2 linked regions of the Maricaulis maris MCS10 genome follow. The protein of the gene in region 2 interacts with the protein of the main gene of each other region in a pairwise test. Links are inferred from orthologs where the notes say so. Each region holds a gene or a part of one and is shown on either strand. Other genes may lie near its edges.

The links.
Region 1: the proteins of lepA (region 2) and MMAR10_RS13660 interact in binary tests that used the Escherichia coli proteins (3 or more experiments, as listed by UniProt). The link is inferred for Maricaulis maris MCS10 from one-to-one orthologs.

The regions. Positions count from the first base shown.
Region 1 is NC_008347.1:2,878,600-2,887,800, reverse strand. Bases 2,122-4,896 are described here. They hold MMAR10_RS13660 (zinc transporter ZntB), read right to left. Parts: upstream 4,111-4,896; coding sequence 3,133-4,110; downstream 2,122-3,132. Other genes in these bases: MMAR10_RS13655 (mechanosensitive ion channel family protein), read right to left, coding at 4,112-4,896; MMAR10_RS13665 (BCCT family transporter), read left to right, coding at 2,122-3,113. In the rest of the region: MMAR10_RS13670 (tetratricopeptide repeat-containing sulfotransferase family protein), read left to right, coding at 1-1,512; more of MMAR10_RS13665, read left to right, coding at 1,509-2,121; more of MMAR10_RS13655, read right to left, coding at 4,897-5,080; MMAR10_RS13650 (translocation/assembly module TamB domain-containing protein), read right to left, coding at 5,173-9,201. UniProt on the Escherichia coli protein: Zinc transporter. Acts as a Zn(2+):proton symporter, which likely mediates zinc ion uptake. Purified ZntB reconstituted in liposomes also binds and transports Cd(2+), Ni(2+) and Co(2+).
Region 2 is NC_008347.1:147,389-156,670, reverse strand. The notes cover bases 2,730-5,585. They hold lepA (translation elongation factor 4), read right to left. Parts: upstream 5,134-5,585; coding sequence 3,325-5,133; downstream 2,730-3,324. Other genes in these bases: MMAR10_RS00790 (peroxiredoxin), read right to left, coding at 2,730-3,251. Outside these bases: MMAR10_RS00805 (HAD-IB family phosphatase), read left to right, coding at 1-538; MMAR10_RS00800 (DUF4386 domain-containing protein), read left to right, coding at 656-1,369; serA (phosphoglycerate dehydrogenase), read right to left, coding at 1,366-2,586; more of MMAR10_RS00790, read right to left, coding at 2,721-2,729; MMAR10_RS00780 (APC family permease), read right to left, coding at 5,958-7,304; MMAR10_RS00775 (aromatic ring-hydroxylating oxygenase subunit alpha), read right to left, coding at 7,328-8,404; MMAR10_RS00770 (VOC family protein), read right to left, coding at 8,469-8,834; redox-sensitive transcriptional activator SoxR, read left to right, coding at 8,915-9,282. UniProt on the Escherichia coli protein: Required for accurate and efficient protein synthesis under certain stress conditions. May act as a fidelity factor of the translation reaction, by catalyzing a one-codon backward translocation of tRNAs on improperly translocated ribosomes.

The sequences.
Region 1 (9,201 bases), 2.7 Mb from region 2 along the record:
GCCTTTCTCCAGAAGACCCCGCACCATGTCGAAGCCATGCGATTGCTGGCGGAAATCGGTTCGCGCTTCGGCGTGCTTGAAGATGCTGACTTCCTGCTCGAGAGCGCCATCGGTTTTGAACCGGACAACACCCAGCTGCGGCTCGACTACATCCAGATCCTGCGCAAGCGCCAGAAGTTCGCGGCCGCCCTCGAACAGGCCCGACAGCTCTGGGAGACCGATCGCGATAATCCGGTCTTCAAATCCCACTACGCCATCGAGCGCATGCAGACCGGCAGCTATGACGAAGCCCTGACCCTGTTTGAGGAGATACTCGTCACACTGCCCGACGACCCGGCGACGCTGACCTCACTCGGGCACGCCCAGAAGACACTTGGCCAGCATGACGCCGCGGTTGCCAGCTACCGGGCGGCCTTTGCAGCCAAACCTGACCATGGCGACGCCTGGTACGGGCTGGCCAATCTGAAGACCTATCGCTTCACCGATGAAGAGGTCGCGTCCATGCAGGCGCTGGAAGCTGGCAGCGATCTGGCTTTCCAGGACCGGGTCCATCTCAGCTTTGCCCTCGCCAAGGCCTTCGAGGATCACGAAGACGTCGCGCAGGCGTTCGACTTCTACGAAAAGGGCAATACGCTCAAGCGGGTCCAGACCCGCTACACCACCGAGCAGATGAAGGCCGAGCTCGATGCCCAGGCCGAAATCTGTGACGCGGCGCTGTTTGCCCGCCAGTCGGGCAAGGGATGCGCCGATCCTGATCCAATCTTCATTGTTGGACTGCCCAGGGCCGGCTCCACCCTGCTGGAACAGATCCTGGCCTCGCACAGCCAGGTCGACGGCACGTTGGAACTTCCCAACATCCTGGCCCTGTCGCATCGATTGCGCGGACGACAGCGGTTGAGTGACAAGACTCGCTATCCTCGGGTGCTCCACGAGCTGGATGCCGGGCAACTGGAAGCGCTGGGCCGGGACTATATCGAAAACACCCGCATCCATCGTGCCGGTGCGCCGCGCTTCACCGACAAGATGCCAAACAATTTCCGGCATATCGGCCTGATCAAACTGATCCTGCCCAATGCCCGCATCATTGATGCCCGCCGGCATCCGATGGCCTGCTGTTTCTCCGGCTTCAAGCAATTATTCGCCGAGGGCCAGGAATTCACCTACGGGCTCGAGGAAATCGGGCACTATTACCGCAATTATGTTGCGCTGATGGATCATTGGGATCGGGTTCTTCCCGGCCAGATCCTGCGCGTGAACTATGAGGACGTCGTGTCTGACCTTGACGGGCAGGTTCGCCGTATTCTCGACTATTGCGGCCTGCCATTCGAGCAGGCCTGTATCGACTTCCACGCGACCGAGCGGGCGGTCCGGACGGCCAGTTCGGAACAGGTCCGCCAGCCGATCTTCGACGCCGGTGTGGCGCAGTGGAAGAAATTCGAACCCCATCTCGACCCGCTGAAAAGCGCGCTGGGTAAAGACATACTGGCCCGAGCGGGACAAGGAACATCATGACCAGACGCCTCTACAAGACCGATCATGAAATCGGGCAGGACAATATCTCCGTTCTCGGACTCGATGTTCACAATCCCGTCTTCTTCATCTCTGCCGTTATCATGATCGGCTTCGTGACTGCGGCAGTGCTTATGCCGGAAGCCGTGTCGGCAGCCCTTTTTGCGGCCCGGGACTGGGTCTTGGCGACCTTCGACTGGTTCTTCGTGCTCGGGGTCAATCTGGTCTTTCTGTTCTGCCTGGTCGTGATGGTGTCCCCGCTTGGCAAGCTGCGCATTGGCGGCAGTGCGGCCAAACCGGATTTCTCGACCCGGTCATGGCTGGCCATGCTGTTCTCGGCGGGTATCGGCATCGGCCTGATGTTCTGGGGGGCGGCGGAGCCCTTGGCCTATCATACCGAGTGGTTCGGCACGCCTTTGGGCGTTGAGCCCGGTACCGACGCATCGGCCCGGCTGGCCCTTAGCGCGACCATGTTCCATTGGGGCCTGAATGCCTGGTCGATCTATGCCGTCCTCGGACTGGCGCTGGCCTATTTCACCTTCTCCAAAGGCCTGCCGCTGACGGTGCGCTCGGCCTTCTACCCGCTTTTGGGTGAACGGATCTGGGGCTGGCCGGGGCATCTGATTGATCTCCTCGCGGTGGTCGCAACCCTGTTCGGACTGGCGACATCACTGGGACTGGGCGCGCAACAGGTCGCCAGTGGTCTCGACTTCCTGTTCGGGATCGACCCGGGCATCCTGACCCAGGTCATCGTCATCGGCTGCATCACCTCCATCGCGATCGTGTCGGTGGTGCGCGGTCTGGATGGCGGCGTGAAGGTGTTGTCCAACATCAACATGGTCATGGCCGGCATCTTCCTGCTGTTCATCTTCATCGTCGGGCCGACGCTGCTGATCGCCAACGGATTCTGGGAGAACACGGTCGACTATGTCCGCGATTTCCTGCCACTGGCCAACTGGATCGGGCGTGAAGACACCGAATGGTTCCATGGCTGGACGGTGTTCTACTGGGCCTGGTGGGTCTCCTGGTCGCCCTTTGTCGGCATGTTCATCGCACGGGTGTCCAAGGGGCGGACTGTCCGCGAATTCCTGGTCGCCGTGATCTTCGTGCCGATGCTGATCACGATTGTCTGGTTCTCGACTTTCGGCGAGACCGCGATCTTCCAGTACGAAAACGGTATCGGCGAGCTGGCTGATGGAGTCGGCGAGGTGTCCCTTGTGTTGTTCCAGATGTTGGACCACCTGCCGTTTGCCGCCATCACGTCCTTTATCGCCATAATCCTGGTCTTTGTGTTCTTCGTGACCTCGTCCGATTCCGGCTCACTGGTGATCGACTCGATCACCGCTGGTGGCAAGCTGCACGCTCCGGTGCCGCAACGCATTTTCTGGGCCTCGATCGAGGGGCTGGTCGCGGCGGTGCTGCTCTATGGCGGCGGTGCCCAGGCCCTGCAGGGTTTGCAGGCCGGCGCGATCACGGCCGGTCTGCCCTTCATGGTCGTGCTTCTGGTGTGCTGTTACAGCCTCTGGAAGGGGTTGTGGTCGGATTTGCGGGCCCAAAGGGCATTGGACGCGGCACAGTCCAAGCCGGCCGAGGCGGAAGGCTAGCCGCGCGGCTGCGGCCCGTTCACAGCCACTTCATCATCCTGAATATCCAGATCTGCACGGCGCTGATCCCGCCCAGGATGACCAGGAAAATCCAGAAGGCGCTGGGCAGGTCGGCGCCCGGTATGCCGCCGACATTGATGCCCAGCAATCCGGTCAGGAAGCCCAGCGGCAGGAAGATCGCGGCGACGAGTGACAGGACGTAGAGATTCTTGTTCATGCGGTCGGCCAGAGCATTGGCCAGCTCGTCCTTGACGATCTGAGCCCGCTCGCGGATAGCGTCCAGGTCTTCGAGATAGCGGGTGATGCGGTCGAGGTTTTCTTGCAGGCGGCGCCTGTGGCCGGTGCTGAGCCAGTCCAGCTCGGACGTGCGCAGATAGGCAATGACGTCTCGCTGGGGGGCGAAATAGCGACGGAAGATGATCGCCTGTTTGCGCAGGGCCGTGATCTCCTGGCGCTCGGCGATCGACGGCTCTTCCATCACCCGTTCCTCGACTTCATCGAGCCGCTCATGCAACTCGGTCATCACCGGTTCCATGCGTTCGAACAGGCGGGCCGACAGCTGGCCGATGAATTCGCCGGTATCCTTGGGGCCATTGCCGGACGCCAATTTGTCCTGGATATCGCGAACGGCCTTTGTCTGGCGGCGCTGGACCGAGATGATACGCGACGGGTCGACCCAGACCCGCACCGAAATCATGTCCTCGGGCTGTGAGTCGGCATTCAGATTGACCCCGCGCAGGATCATCATGGCACCATTTTCGAACTCAAGCAGACGCGGCCGCGTCTCGTCGGCCAGCAGGGCGTCGATGATCAGCGGATCTAGATAGTCCAGCTCGTTTTCGATCCAGTCGCGACTGGCTGGATTCAGGGCGTCGAGGTGTACCCAGGCCAGGGCATCGTCCTGGATTTCGTGGGCGACGGCGGTGCCGCTGAGCAGTTGCCCGCTGCCATCTCCTGTAATTGAGGCGGCGTAGAGAATGCCGGCTGTATCGTCCATGTCAGCCCTCCAGGACCGAAGTCGATGACTTGATGTGCACGTCGCGCTGCGGGAAGGGGATTTCAATGCCGGCATCGCGGAACTTCCGCCAGATCGTGAACATCACTTCGCTTTGCGGTGCCCAGCGGCCTTTCACGACATCGCCGATCCAGAACAACAGCGTGAAGTCGACCGAGCTGTCGCCAAAATTGCGCAGGAAGCATTGTGGCTTCGGATCTTCGATCGTGGACGGGTGTTCGCGCGCCGCTTCCAGGATCAGGGCCTGGGCCTTTTCCAGGTCGGAGCCATAGGAGACGCCAATGCTGATCTCAATCCGGCCACGGGTGTTGGTCAGGGTCCAGTTGGTGACCCGGTTGGTGATCAGATCCTCGTTGGGGACCAGGATTTCCTTGCCATCCAGCGTTTCGATCAGGGTGTAGCGAGCGCTCGACTTGCGCACGAAACCGGACACCCCGTCGGGCAGCTCGATCAAGTCATCCTGCTCGACCGACCTTTCCAGCAACAGGATGATGCCGGAGATGAAGTTCGACGCGATCTTTTGCAGACCAAAGCCCAGTCCTATGCCCAGCGCGCCGGAAAACACCGTCAGCGTGGTCAGGTCCAGCCCCATCAGATCCATGGTGACCAGGAAAGCGACCACATAGAGCGCAATCTGGAAGACCTTGGTGATCAGGATGCGGGTGGTGGCGCGCAGTTTGGTGAGCTTGGCCAGCCGGCCTTCCACGAGGGCTGCAATGATCGCCGTGGTCCAGAACACCATCGCCAGCACCAGAATGCCGCGCAAAACGTCGTAGGCGCTGACCGCCAGGCTCCCGACCGTAAAGGTCAGCATGGGCGTGTCGAGATAGGTTCGAACGGCGTCGAGATGGCCCGACATGCCGGCGGCCAGTACAGCCACGAGAGTCGCAAAGACCAGGATGCCGGCCCAGGCACCATTCGGTTTGATCAGCGACAACAGGAACGTTTTCATGCCCGCAGGCCCCTTGCTGGATCGCGGCGCGATCACGCCGTTGCCATCAGCCGTACTCTGCGTACCAGCCGGTGGCAAGCGCTTGCCCCGCCTCAGTAATCACGGCGCCAGCGGATCGCGACCGAGGCATTGGTGTCGGCCGAGACCCGGGACAGGATGCTGAGATCCGGCGTCAGGGACCATTCGATCAAGGCCTCGTCAATGGCCGAGGCACCATTGCTCCCGACCTCGACATAGACATTGTCACCAAAGCGTCGACCACCGACCACCGACAGGTTGCCGTCGGCATTGGTCGAGACGTCAAGGCGGTCGATCCCGGCGAGGTCACGCAGTTGCCCGACCACATTGAGCAGGCTCTGCCCGGACAGTTGCGCCGCCAGTTGCGCCGCTTCGAAAGCGCCAAGCTGGCTGACGGACTGGTCGAACAACAGGCGCGCCAGGATCTCGTCCTCGGGAAGGGCGGGGTCACTGGTCAGGGTGATGGTCGGCGCGCGCGCCGAGCCCGTGACGCGAGCTGTGGCCCGAAACCCCGACCGGCTGTGAACAGCGCTGAGGTCGACCCGGGCATCATCGGGGGCGCCATCGAAGGTGACGGTTCCGTCGGCGAGCGTGAAGCGACGGTTGAAAACGAAGGCCGACCCTCCGACAAGCGTCGCCGTGCCGATCAGGGAAGGTTTGCTTTCCGGGCCGGTGATGTGCAGGTCGACGCCCCATTCCGACGTGAAGGCACGGGAGGAGACATAGAGCCCGTTGTCGGCCTGGACGCGATAATCGATCCGGACCGGGATACGGGTCTCGTTGAGCGCCCGATAATCCTTGGGTTGGTTGATTTCGAGGACCTGCAATTGCGGGATCGAAGCCGCCCCGTTCAGGGTCGGCTGGGTCCGTAGTTGGTCGACCCGGCTTTCCCCGCTGATCAGCAATCCGTCTGTATCGAGTGTGAAGTCGACATCGCCGCTGGCCTGAACGGTCAGCTCTGTCCGGCGGACGGCGACGAAGCGTTGGAAGGTGAAGCTGGCGGCCCCTTGTGGCAGGCCATCCGCGCCGAATTCCACATGACCTTCGCCACTCAGCTGGCCTTCGCGATTATCATTGGCCGACAGGCGGGTCAGGTTGAAACGGGTTCCGCTCAGTTCGAGATCGACGTCCATGCCGGAGACCAGACTGCCGGCGGTAGTGGCATTGATGCGGCCGTCGCGTAGCGAGAGGCCGCCATCCAGGTGCGGCTCGGCCACCGTCCCGGACACGGCCAGACGGGCGTCAATGCGACCGCTTTCAAGCAGAATGTCAGACGGCAGGAACAGGGCTGCAAGCGCCATCAGCTCACCGTCTGCCTCGATCTCGCCGCTCAGTGGCGCGTCGGGGGCGCCTTGTGGGCGGGCAATGTCGGTGGTTGGTCCGGCGCGGGTGATTTCGCCGCGCGCTTCGAGGCCGCCACCGCGCAGATTGAAGGTCGAATGGGCATCATCCTGCAGGGAAATGCGGGCTTGCAGGTCAAGCGCCGGCACATCCGGCAGGTCGTTCGCCAGCAGGCCGGTGGCGGCGAATTCCGCTTCGCCGCGCCAGACCCCGTCAAGTTCACGCAGGTCGGCCGTGCCCGATATCATGCCCTGGGTCGCCGGCATGGCCGTGATGTCGGCGAGCACGCCGACGGGCAGGTCCTCAATGGCCAGGCTGGCGATCGGACTGATGCCGGATGTCTGTAATGTGAGATCCACCCGGCCGCCGCCCAGCGTAATCGCCGCCGAGGCTGTCACGCCATCAGGATTGGTGGCGAAACGGATCGGCTCGACGGTTGTCCAGTTGTGGGCGGCCCACTTGCCGGAGGGCGAAACGGAAATGGACACACCGTTTTCACCCAGGGCAATTTCGCCGGTCGCGGACAGGTCCACATTGCTGCGGATCCGACCGTCGGCGCGTGCATTGAGGGCGACGCCGGACAGTGGGCCGGACAGGGTAAGGCTGGCCGCATTGAGATCGGCCTCCCCAACCCGTTGGGCGTCCATTGTCAGCGCCGCCTCGATTTGGCCGCCGCGCAGGTCGTCGAGAGAGCCGGCAAATTCGGCGGTCAGTGACATCAGCTGATCGCGGTCAGCTTGAACCGCGACGGTCAGTGCGCGGCCGGTCAAAGCGGTTGACCCGCTCAGTGTGATATCGTCGAAACGTCCCTGTGTGACGACAAGTTCGGTCGTTTCGGCATGATGCCGGGCGGTTCCGTTGATCGTGACATCGCCGAGATCCCGATCAGCGGTGAAGACCCATTCCAGGGATGTCGCAGCATCATCGACGATGCCGCCCAGCCGCCCCCTGATGCCCAGGCGCGGTGCGTGGAGCTCGACCGGCCCGGCCTGCAATTGCCGCGAGGAGGTCACAGAGCGAAGGCGCAAGGCCTGGCGGTCACGCACCAGGCGGAAGGCAGTCGCCAGGCCGCCATCGATTTCAATCGCGGCGAACGGCAAGACGCCGTCCAGTGCCAGATCACCGGCAGCGTCCCAGTCGTCCGCGCCCAGGTAATTGCCGCTGAGCGTCAGGTCGAGCGCACGGCTCCGGGCGTTGAGGGCAGAGACGGTCCATCCGGGCTCCGACGCCGCGAGGCTGGCCCGCGCGGTCATGCCATCAAGAATGCCTTCGGTGGTTGCGGGCCAGGTCACAGCGCTGGCGTCGACGCGCAATTCGATCGAACGGTCAGGCGCGATGGAAATGTCTCCGCTCGCCGGACCGGCAAGGCCGGCATGGACCCGTGAGGTGTCAGCCAGGTTGATCGAGACGTCGCCGACCGGCCATGCCGCGCCAGGTGGAAGGTGTCCGCTTGCTGTGACGGTCAGGGCGTCCGACATGGCAGTGAAGTCTGGTGCAAGCTGCCAGCCGCCGTCACGGCCAAGGTCGGAAATCTCACCAACAATACGAACCCGACCGTTGGCTAGGCGGTCAACTTCGGGCCGACCGGTGTGGACGCCGTCCAGATTGATATCCAACACCAGGTGCGGGTGCCCGCCCGGCAATGTGACCCCGACCGACCCGTCGAGCCGCTGGACGGTCGCGCCGGCAAATTGGATATCTTCGATGGCCGGGCGAATGTGGACGTCGATGCCGTCGCCGCGTTCCAGATCAGCTGTTCCCCTGACCGAACCCACATTGACCTGCTGCCCGGACAGGCGCGCGACCAACGCCGGGCTGAGGTCGAATTCGGCCCGAATGACTGCCTCGGTCACGTCCCGCAAGACAAGGCGGCTGTTGGTGGCGTCCAGGGACACCGTATCCAGGGTGAAGCCGTCCCGTCGTTGCCCTTCGACGGCAAGCTGGATCGTTTCGATTTCGGATGCCAGGGGTTCGGGAACCAGGCCCCACGACGCAGCGTTGATCGTGGCATCGCCCTGCCACCCATCTACACCCCAGTCGAGGGTCGCCTCGGCCCGCGACGTGCTGTCGGCGGTCAATGCCAGTTCGCCGTGACCGGATGCGAGATCACCATCGACGCGGCCATCGATGCGGATGTTCATGTCGGGCAGGCGCAACAGGTTCGCCAGCGTGCCTCCGGCCTCTCCGGTTGCGGTCAGGGTGCCGGCAACACCCTCTGCGTCAACGAGCAGGTCCGTCACGAGACGGTCGCCCGGGGCATCAAGACGTTCGGCCCGGATCGTCAGATTGCTGGCCCGGGATCGAAGGCGGGCGCTCGCCGTTGCGGTCAGCACGGCCTGTGGTCCGGCGACGCCTTCGCTCAGGTCCAGCCGCAACAGTTCGAAACGGTCGAGATTGACTGCGGGAAGTCTCAGTCCGGTGTTTGAACCGTCATTCGCCGACCCTGCTGGTTCGTCTTCGAGAATGGGGCGGCGGGCAATGGAGACTTGTTCTATCAAGGCCTCATTGATCTGGATGGGGCGCGACGCCAGGCTTCGGGCCTGCCAGTCGAGTGTGACAGAATTGGCGGTCAGCCAGACCCCGTCATCATCACTCAGCGTCAAACGGTCGATATGGAGCCGGGACAAGGGATCGCCACGTACGCCGGATACCGAGAGGTGGCCGGCGCCTGGAATATATCGTCCCTCCAGCTGGCTGGTGACCAGCCAGCGGCCGGGCGCCTGTCCGGCGGCCAGCCGCAGGCCGGCGGCAAGGACCACAAG
Region 2 (9,282 bases):
CGGCATGTCCGGCAGCATGGCCCTGCGCGACAGTCTCGAGGCGCGCCTGCAGCTGGCGGCCCTCGATCGCGAACAGGTGAGGGTCGTAGGCGAACAATTACGACAGCGGCTGACGCCCGGCATGGCTCCCCTGATCCGCAAACTGCGCGATCGCGGTGATGTGTTGCACGCCATTTCAGGCGGATTTGCCGACCTGCTGGAGCCGGTCCTGACCGATCTCGGTTTTGGTCAAGGCGATATCCATGCCAACCGCTTTGTCTGGACCGGCGAGGCGGTCAGCGGCCTCGATACTGACTATCCCCTCTCGCGCAATGGCGGCAAGGCCGAGATCCTGAACAGCATTTCGGGACAGGCCCATGAGACCATCATGGTCGGCGACGGCATGACCGATTTCGAAGCCTTCGAAGCCGGCGCCGCCGACCGCTTCATCGGCTTTGGCGTCATCGCCAAGCGCGAGGTGGTAGTCGCCGCTTGTGAGTGGTCAGGCGCCAGCTATGTGCGCACGGTGGGCGGTCTGGCCAAGGCGCTGGGCGTCTGAGGCTCGGCAGGCGAGCCGGCCTGACATTCCCGTTTGGCCGATTTCCAAATCGGCAAGACAGGTCAGCCGACCAGGTTTCAGTGTGGCACCATGTTCCACGCTGAAACCGGAGTCGTTATGAGTTCTGCCCCCCGCCCCGACAATCCCGTCACCCTCGCCCGCCTGTCGGGCCTCGCCTATCTCGCCATCATCCTGTGCGGCATTTTTGCCCAGATCGCCGTCCGCGGAGAACTGATCGACTGGCAGGCTGCCAGCGCGACTGCCGACCGGATCCGCGAGCAGACGGGCCTGCTTCGCCTCGGCATTCTCGCCGATTTCACGGTCCTGTGTCTGGACGTCGTGCTGGCAGTGACTTTCTACCGCCTGCTGGCCCCGGTCGACCGGGGTGTGGCCCTGTTTGCCTTGGCCATCCGTCTGGTCATGAGCGGCGCCTTGGCCGTGGCCTTGCTCGCGCAGATCGCACCCCTGCTTCTACTGGGTGACTCACCCGTTGCCGTACAACTGGACCCCATAATGGCGGGTCAGGCCGCACTGACCTTACTGGCGCTCCACAATGAGGGCTATATCCTCGCCCTCATGCTGTTCGGCCTGCACTGCCTCTGTCTTGGCGTGCTGCTTTTCAGGGCACCCTTTTTCCCGGCCATTCTTGGCTTGGCGATGGGCGTGTCCGGGTTCAGCTACCTGGCACTCGGCATTGTCCATTTCGCCTTGCCGGCATTGGACGGGGTTGGCGGCCTGCTCTTGTTGTCGGCGGCATTGCCCGAATTCATTCTCGCTGGGTGGTTGCTGATTGTCGGCCTCAGTCGCCAGAAGTGGGAAGCAACCGGTTAGCGCACCAGCCGCGCCCGGATCGATCCGTCGAGCGCCCGGACGTGATCGATGAACCCGCTCGGGATGTCCCCTTCCAGATCGGCAGCGACATATCCCAATTCACCCCGGGTCTCGAGATGCTGGGCGGCGATGTTGGCGCCCGAGGCGCTGACCGCGTCGTTGAGGCGCGACAGGAAGCCGGGCGCGTTTGAGTGAAAGCTCAACAGACGCGTCCGGCCGGGCTTGACCTGGCCCGGCTCGATTTCGGGTACGTTGACCGCGCCCTTGGTGGCACCCAACGCCACATAGCGGGCCAGCTTGCCCGACACATCCTCACCAATCGCCTGCTGGGCCTCCAGCGTCGAACCGCCGATATGCGGGGTGAGGATAATGTTGGAGAACTTCTGCAGCGGCGAGACAAAAGCCTCGTCCTTGGACGCCGGCTCCTTGGGGAAAACGTCGACAGCCGCGCCGATCAGGTCGCCGCGCTCCAGGGCGCCGGCCAGAGCGTCGATATCGACCAGGTCACCGCGGGCCTGGTTGATCAGGATGGCGCCCTTTTTCATCTTCGCGATGGCGGCCGCATCCATGATGTTGCGGGTCTGCTCGGTCGAGGGCACGTGCAGGGTCACGACGTCGGAGATCTCGAGCAATTCATCCAGACTGGCGCAGGCACGGGCATTGCCATGCGCCAACTTCGGTTCGGTGTCGTAAAAATAGACATGCATGCCGAGCGCACTGGCCAGCACCGACAATTGCGAGCCGATATTGCCATAGCCGACAATGCCCAAATTCTTGGCCCGGACCTCGTGCGAATTGGTCGCTGACTTCTGCCACTCGCCGCGCCGGGCCGCGCTTGAGCGCATCGGGATGCCGCGCATCAGCATGATGATCGAGGCCAGGGTCAGCTCGGCAACCGAGCGGGTATTGCCGAACGGGCCGTTGAAGACCGGGATACCCCGGGCTGCCGCCACGTCGAGATCGACCTGGTTGGTACCGATGCAGAAACAGCCCAGTGCCAGAAGGCTGGGCGCGGCATCGAAGGCGGCCTTGTTCATCTTGGTGCGCGAGCGGATCCCGGCCAAGCGGGCCGGTCCGAGCGCCGCGTGGAGATCAGCGATCTCAAGCGCCGCAGCGTGGCGCTCGATCGAAAAACCGGCCGCGTCGAACACCACATCCGCCACCGGATGGATATTCTCGAACAGGACCACTGGACCGGCTTGGACGGGATCAGGCATTGCGGCATTACCTCGGCGCGTGGACGCGGCCAGAATCGCCGCATTTCATGGCGCACCGCAACACGATGCAGCTGCGCTTGTCTACCGCATGATATCGCTAACGAGACCCCGCCCCGACAATCGTAGAAGCAATATTATTCGACATTCAGCGCCCGAACAGCGGCAAGCGTCTGATCAACATGCTCATAGGGGCTCATTTCCGACCAGGAAAAGGCAATGGTCGAATTTTGATCGATCACATAGGAGGTGCGATTGGTCCAGCCCGGACGCATCATCATGCGGGCATCATAGTCACGGGCCATCCCCTCCTCGATTGCGAAGACCGGGAATGCCGACGCGCAATGCTGGGTCGAGAACTCGGCCAGACGGTCGGTATTGCCGCCGGTCACACCGATCACGGTCGCGCCTTCGGCGGTGAACTGGTCAATCGCCTCGGCAAAGGCCGCCGCCTGGGCTTCACAGCCCGAGGTGAAGGCCGCCGGGAAGAAGAACAGCACCACCGGACCTGTCGCCAGGGCCTCGGCCAGATGGAAGGAGACCGCTTCACCGGCCTGGAAGCCGGACACGGTGAAATCAGCCGCGGCATCGCCGGGGTCAAGCTCGGCAAGGGCTGGAGCCGCAAGGGCCATGGTGGCGGCTAGGCTGGCAGCAAGAATATGGCGCATCAGGAAACTCCCCGGTTGATGCCGTCTGTCTGGCAACAAAGATGGGGCGTCTGCCTCACTTGGCAAGCCCCGATCAATTATCATCCATCTTCAGGGCGGCGATGAAGGCTTCCTGCGGGATTTCGACCTTGCCGAACTGGCGCATCTTCTTTTTGCCGGCCTTTTGCTTGTCCAGCAGCTTGCGCTTGCGGCTGGCGTCGCCGCCATAACATTTGGCGGTCACGTCCTTGCGCAGGGCGGACAGGGTTTCGCGGGCGACGATGCGGCCACCCAGGGCGGCCTGGATCGGGATCTTGAACATGTGCCGCGGGATCAGCTCTTTCAGCTTCTCGCACATGGCCCGGCCCCGCAGCTCGGCCCGCGCCCGGTGTACGACCATGGACAGCGCGTCGACCGGCTCGTCATTGACCAGGATGGACATGCGGACCAGATCGCCGACGCGGTCCTCGATCCACTGATAGTCGAATGAGGCATAGCCCTTGGAGATCGATTTCAGGCGGTCATAGAAGTCGAACACGACTTCATTGAGCGGCAGCTCATAGACGACCAGGGCGCGATTGCCGGCATAAGTCAGTTCGACCTGGTTGCCGCGCCGGTCCTGGCACAGCTTCAGCACGCCACCGAGATACTCGTCCGGCACCAGGATGGTCGCCTTGATCCAGGGTTCGGCGATGGTGTCGATCTTGACCGGATCCGGCATGTCGGCCGGGTTGTGCAGGTCGATCTCGCTGCCATCATTCATGTGCAGGCGATAGACCACCGACGGAGCCGTGGTGATCAGCTCGATATTGTATTCGCGCTCGAGACGCTCGCGGATGACTTCCAGGTGCAGCAGGCCGAGGAAGCCGCAGCGGAAACCGAAGCCGAGCGCCGCCGAGGTCTCCATCTCGTAGGAGAAGGAGGCATCATTGAGGGCCAGCCGCTCGATCGCCTCGCGCAGATCCTCGAACTCGGCACTGTCGACCGGGAAAAGACCACAAAAGACCACCGGCTGGGCCGGCTTGTAGCCCGTGAGCGCCTTGTCGGCGGGACGCCGGTCATCGGTGACGGTGTCGCCGACGCGGGCATCGCGGACCTGTTTGATCGAGGCGTTGAGATAGCCCAGCTCGCCCGGACCGAGGCTGTCGATGGCCTCTTTCTTGGGCCGGAACACGCCGACACCGTCGACCGGATAGGTCGCACCCGTGCCCATCAGGCGCACTTTCATGCCCTTCTTCAGCGTGCCTTCGATGACCCGCACCAGGCAGATGACGCCGAGATAGGGGTCATACCAGCTGTCGACCAGCATCGCCTTCAGGGGCCCGTTCGGGTCGCCGGCAGCGGGCGGCGGCAGGCGGGTGACGACGGCTTCCAGCACATCCTCGATACCCAGGCCGGTCTTGGCCGAGATCATCACGGCATCAGAGGCGTCCAGCCCGATCACATCCTCGATCTGCTCCTTGACCCGCTCCGGCTCGGCGGCCGGCAGGTCGATCTTGTTGAGCACCGGTACGATCTCGTGATTGACCTCGATCGCCTGATAGACATTGGCCAGGGTCTGGGCCTCGACGCCCTGCGAGGCATCGACGACCAGCAAAGAGCCTTCACAGGCGGCCAGCGAGCGGTTGACCTCATAGGCGAAGTCAACGTGTCCGGGCGTGTCGATCAGGTTGAGAACATAGGTCTTGCCGTCCTTGGCCGTGTAGTCGAGACGCACGGTCTGGGCCTTGATCGTGATGCCGCGCTCACGCTCGAGTTCCATATTGTCGAGCACTTGCTCTTTCATCTCGCGCTGGGTCAGTCCGCCGGTCACCTGGATCAGGCGGTCGGCCAGCGTGGATTTGCCGTGGTCGATATGCGCCACGATGGAGAAATTGCGGATGAGGGACGGATCTATGGTCATGGAGCGGGCAGGTAGCATCGACAACGGGTTTGGCCAAGCGGGATAGGCTGTTTGAGCGAAATGGGGACAGGTAGAATTAGCGCCGCTATTCGCGCTAATTCTACCTGTCCGACGTTCAGCGGCCCTCCCGCCCGCCTGGCGACGCGGAGCGCGTCAGACCGCAATGCCCGAAGGGCGGGCGGGAAGGCGGGCCAAGAGGTCTCCTTTCTTGATGTTTGAAGTGATCGACAGGTTTGCCCGCGCCACGGTGTTTCCACCTGGCGGTTTGGGCAGTAGAGGGGTGCGAGGTGCCTTGCCGGTGCCTAGCTATGGAAGTGTTCGTGGGTGGCGCCGGGGGCACCTCGCACACGGAGATTTACTCAGGTCCCTTACGGGTCCCGTCTCGAAACCGACAGGATCAAACGGTCGAGCTTTGTGCCGCCGTCCTGCCGATGGCCACGCCGGGTCAGGTGGTGGTCAACTCCACCCAACCGGACGAGCTCCGTCCTCCCCACGCCCCCGGATAACCAATCCGGGCCTCAAGATGGCCTGGGAACGGGAAGGATTATGCGATGGCGCAAAAGGGGGGAGGATTAGTTTTCCGGATTTTTTCGCTGAGCTCACTTTCCCTCTCCCCTGGGAGAGGGCCAGGGTGAGGGGTAAATCCCGGTGAGCGCATGAGAAATCCCCCCTCATCCGGCCTCCGGCCACCTTCTCCCAAGGGAGAAGGAAAGGGGCGCATGGCGGGGATAAAGGCGCAAAATTTTGTCATCCCGGATCTTCGCCCTGATCAAGTCAGGGCTGCGCCCGGGATGACAAAAAAGCATGAGACCCAGACGCCACCCTCACCCCTTCGCCTGGTCCGGGCGAGACACTGTCACCGCCTTCGGCTTGCCCAACCAATAGGCCGGCAGACCGGCCAGGATCAGCACACCGCCCCAGGCCAACACCTCGAGGCCGGAGCCCAGGACGGCGAAGGCAGCATAGGCGCCGGCAGCCAGGGCAATGATCGCCCAGCCACGGGCCGAGCGCCAGGAATGCTTGAGCTCGGCCAGTGCGCTGACCAGCAGTGGCAGGAGCAGGCAGACAGTGCTCATCATCAGCAGGAAAGTAAAAGCGCCAACGAGACCGCGGGAATAGTTCGCCACCAGCAGGATCGAGCCCAGCCCCAGCGAGAGGAGCAGGGATAGTTGCGGTGCACCTCCCTTGTTGCGGCGACCAAGGGCAGCCGGTGCCAGCCTGTCGAGCGCCACCGCCATCGGCAGTTGGCCTGACAGAAGGATCGTCCCGTTCAGGGCTCCGGCAGTGGAGACCATAGCCCCCGCCGCGATCAGTCCGGGACCCCAGGGCCCCAGAATGCGAGCGGCGTCGGAGAATGGGGAGGTGGAATTGGCAAGGTCGGCCGCTGGTACGACCAGCATCACGGACGCGGTTGCGGCGATATAGACTACGGCGACCGTGACCGTTCCGATGATGGTGGCACGCGGCACGTTTGTGGCGGCGTCACGTACATCGCCTGCCGGGACGGTCGAGGATTCCAGGCCGGCAAAGGCCCACATTGTCAGGAGCGCGGTTATCGCCAGAACGGACAGGAAATTGCCACCCGACGGATTGACCGCGGGCAGGTTGGCGACATCACCGGCCACAAACCCGATGCCGATGACAATGAAGATCGGGATCAACTTCAGGATGGTCATGACCAGTTGCACGAAGCTCGCATCGCGAATGCCGTGCAGGGACACAAGGCCAAGCCCCCAGATCAGGGCCAGACCGCACCCCATCTGCAAGATGGGCGATGTTTCCAGAGCCGGGACAAACACTGTCAGATAGCCGACAAAGGCAATCGCGATGGCCGGCATGCCGATCCAGTATGACGCCCAATACCCCCATGCGACCAGAAAGCCCGTAAGATCGCCAAAGGCGTCATGGGCAAAGGCGATGGGCCCGCCGGTCCGGGTGGTTCGATGTGACAGCCGACCGAGAACCAGCGCCAACAGAATCGAACCGCCGGCGGTCACCAGCCAGCCGGAAAACCCGATCAGGCCATAGGGCGCGAGCACGGACGGCAGGAGAAAAATCCCCGATCCGATCATGATGCCGACGACGAGAGACCAACAGCCCCAGAAACCGATTGCATTGTGGGCCGGTTTCCCGGCCAGCGTCTTTGTCTCTTCCTTGGTGGTGTCGCTCATCTGTCCCCCCGGACCGGAGCCTGTCAGCCGGAATTGGCGTAGGCATCCCGTAAAAGATTGTGCCAGTGCCAGACGCCGGCCTCCTGGTCGGGCGAGAGCCGACCGGGCCGGTAGGCGCCTGAGGCGAGGCCTTTCTGGACGTGTTCACAGATCATGCGGTCCTCGTCCTGGACACTGTCGGAGAAGGCGTCATCGGCCTCGGCCCGACCGGCTTCACCGTCGGCATAGTAGAAATCAAATTCGACCCGGCAGGCGTCCGGCCCATTGGCCACCACACGATTGGTCTGCATGCGGCCCGGCAGGATATTGAGCATGGTGTTGGGATAAATGAAAAAATAGAGCGCCTCACCGGCCGCATAGGCTTCGGTCTCGGCGTCGACCGGCGAGCGTTGCAGGGACCAGTAACGCCCCAGCTCGGTCGTGTAATCGGGATAGGAAACGACCTGGGTCAGGTCGGGATGGACGAAGGGCAGGTGATAGCCTTCGAGATAATTATCGACATAGACTTTCCAGTTGCAGGCCACGTCATAAATGCGGGAATGGTGATGGTGCAGCCCGGCCAGTTCGGCGGTGTCCGCGATCGCATCCATGCCGGCCATGATCTCTGCAAAGCCTGGCCCCGGTCTGGTGCGGGCGAAGACCAGCCCGCCCCACACCTCGACCTCGATCCGCGCCAGCGCGATATCGTGATGGTCGAACCCCTCGGCGGCCTGCATTTCCGGCGCGGTGCGCAATTGCCCGTCCAGATCATAGGCCCAGCCGTGATAGGCACAGCGCAATCGCTTGGCGCCCTTGCCATCGCAAAGGGCTAGCGGCCCGGCCCGGTGGCGGCAGATATTCAGGAAACCGTTGAGCTGCCCGGCCGCATTGCGCACCAGCAGGATCGGCACGCCGCCGATCTCGCGCACGATGTGATCACCGGGCCCGGCCAGGGCCGAAACCGGCGCCACGACCTGCCAGCCGCGGGCGAGGATCTCACGCTGATCGAGCGCCAAGGCCTCAGGCCCGACATAACGGACCGGATCGAGCGCCCGGGCGGCCGCGAGCGGGCGTTTCGGGTCGGCTTGATCGCCGGTGATGGGAGCCGATGCGTCATCCATGAACGGACGCTAGCCGCATCCGCCCATCGTGCCAACAAACTCCGCCGACCACGAGCCCGCCCGATCAGGCGTAGCTGATCACCTCGAACTCGATCCCGTCCGGATCGTCGAAGTAGAAACGCCGGCCCGGCTCGTAGTCGGCATGGGAGTGGGTGTGAATGCCGCTGGCGGTGATCCGCGCTTCGGCGGCGTCAAGATCATCAACCAGGACACCGATATGGTTGAGGCGCCCGGTCGGTGTCTCAGTCGGCTTGGCGTAGGCATAAACGGCGACATAGCTGTCCTCGTTGCCGACATGATAGGTGGTGCCGCCATTCTTTGCCGGACCGTGCCAGCGCACCTGCCAGCCGAACCATTCGGTCAGGCGCCCGGCGGTGGCCCTGGGATCGCTGACCGTCACATTGACGTGTTCAAGCTTCGCATTTGTCATGGGAATCTCCTGTACTGCGACCGGCTTGGCCGCGTGGACAGGCTGTGAGATAATTGCTTAACCTTGGTTGAGGTCAAGCTTTGGAAACGAAAAAACTCACATCACCATCCGCCGCCGATCCCCTGTCAATCGGACAGCTGGCTGAACGCACCGGCGTTTCGGTCTCTGCGATCCGTTTTTACGAGAACAAGGGCCTGGTCCAGCCGAGCCGGAATGCCGGCGGACAGCGCCGTTTCAAACGCGCCGATGTGCGGCGCATCTCCTTCATCCTGATCGCCCAGCAACTGGGGCTGACGATCCGTGAGATCGGTGAAGCCCTCACCGCCCTGCCCGACCGGCGCACGCCGACCCAGGCCGACTGGGCCCGGATCAGCACCGGCCTCAAGGGCCGGCTCGACCAGCAGATCGAAGCACTGACACGAATGCGCGGGCGGCTGGACAGCTGTAT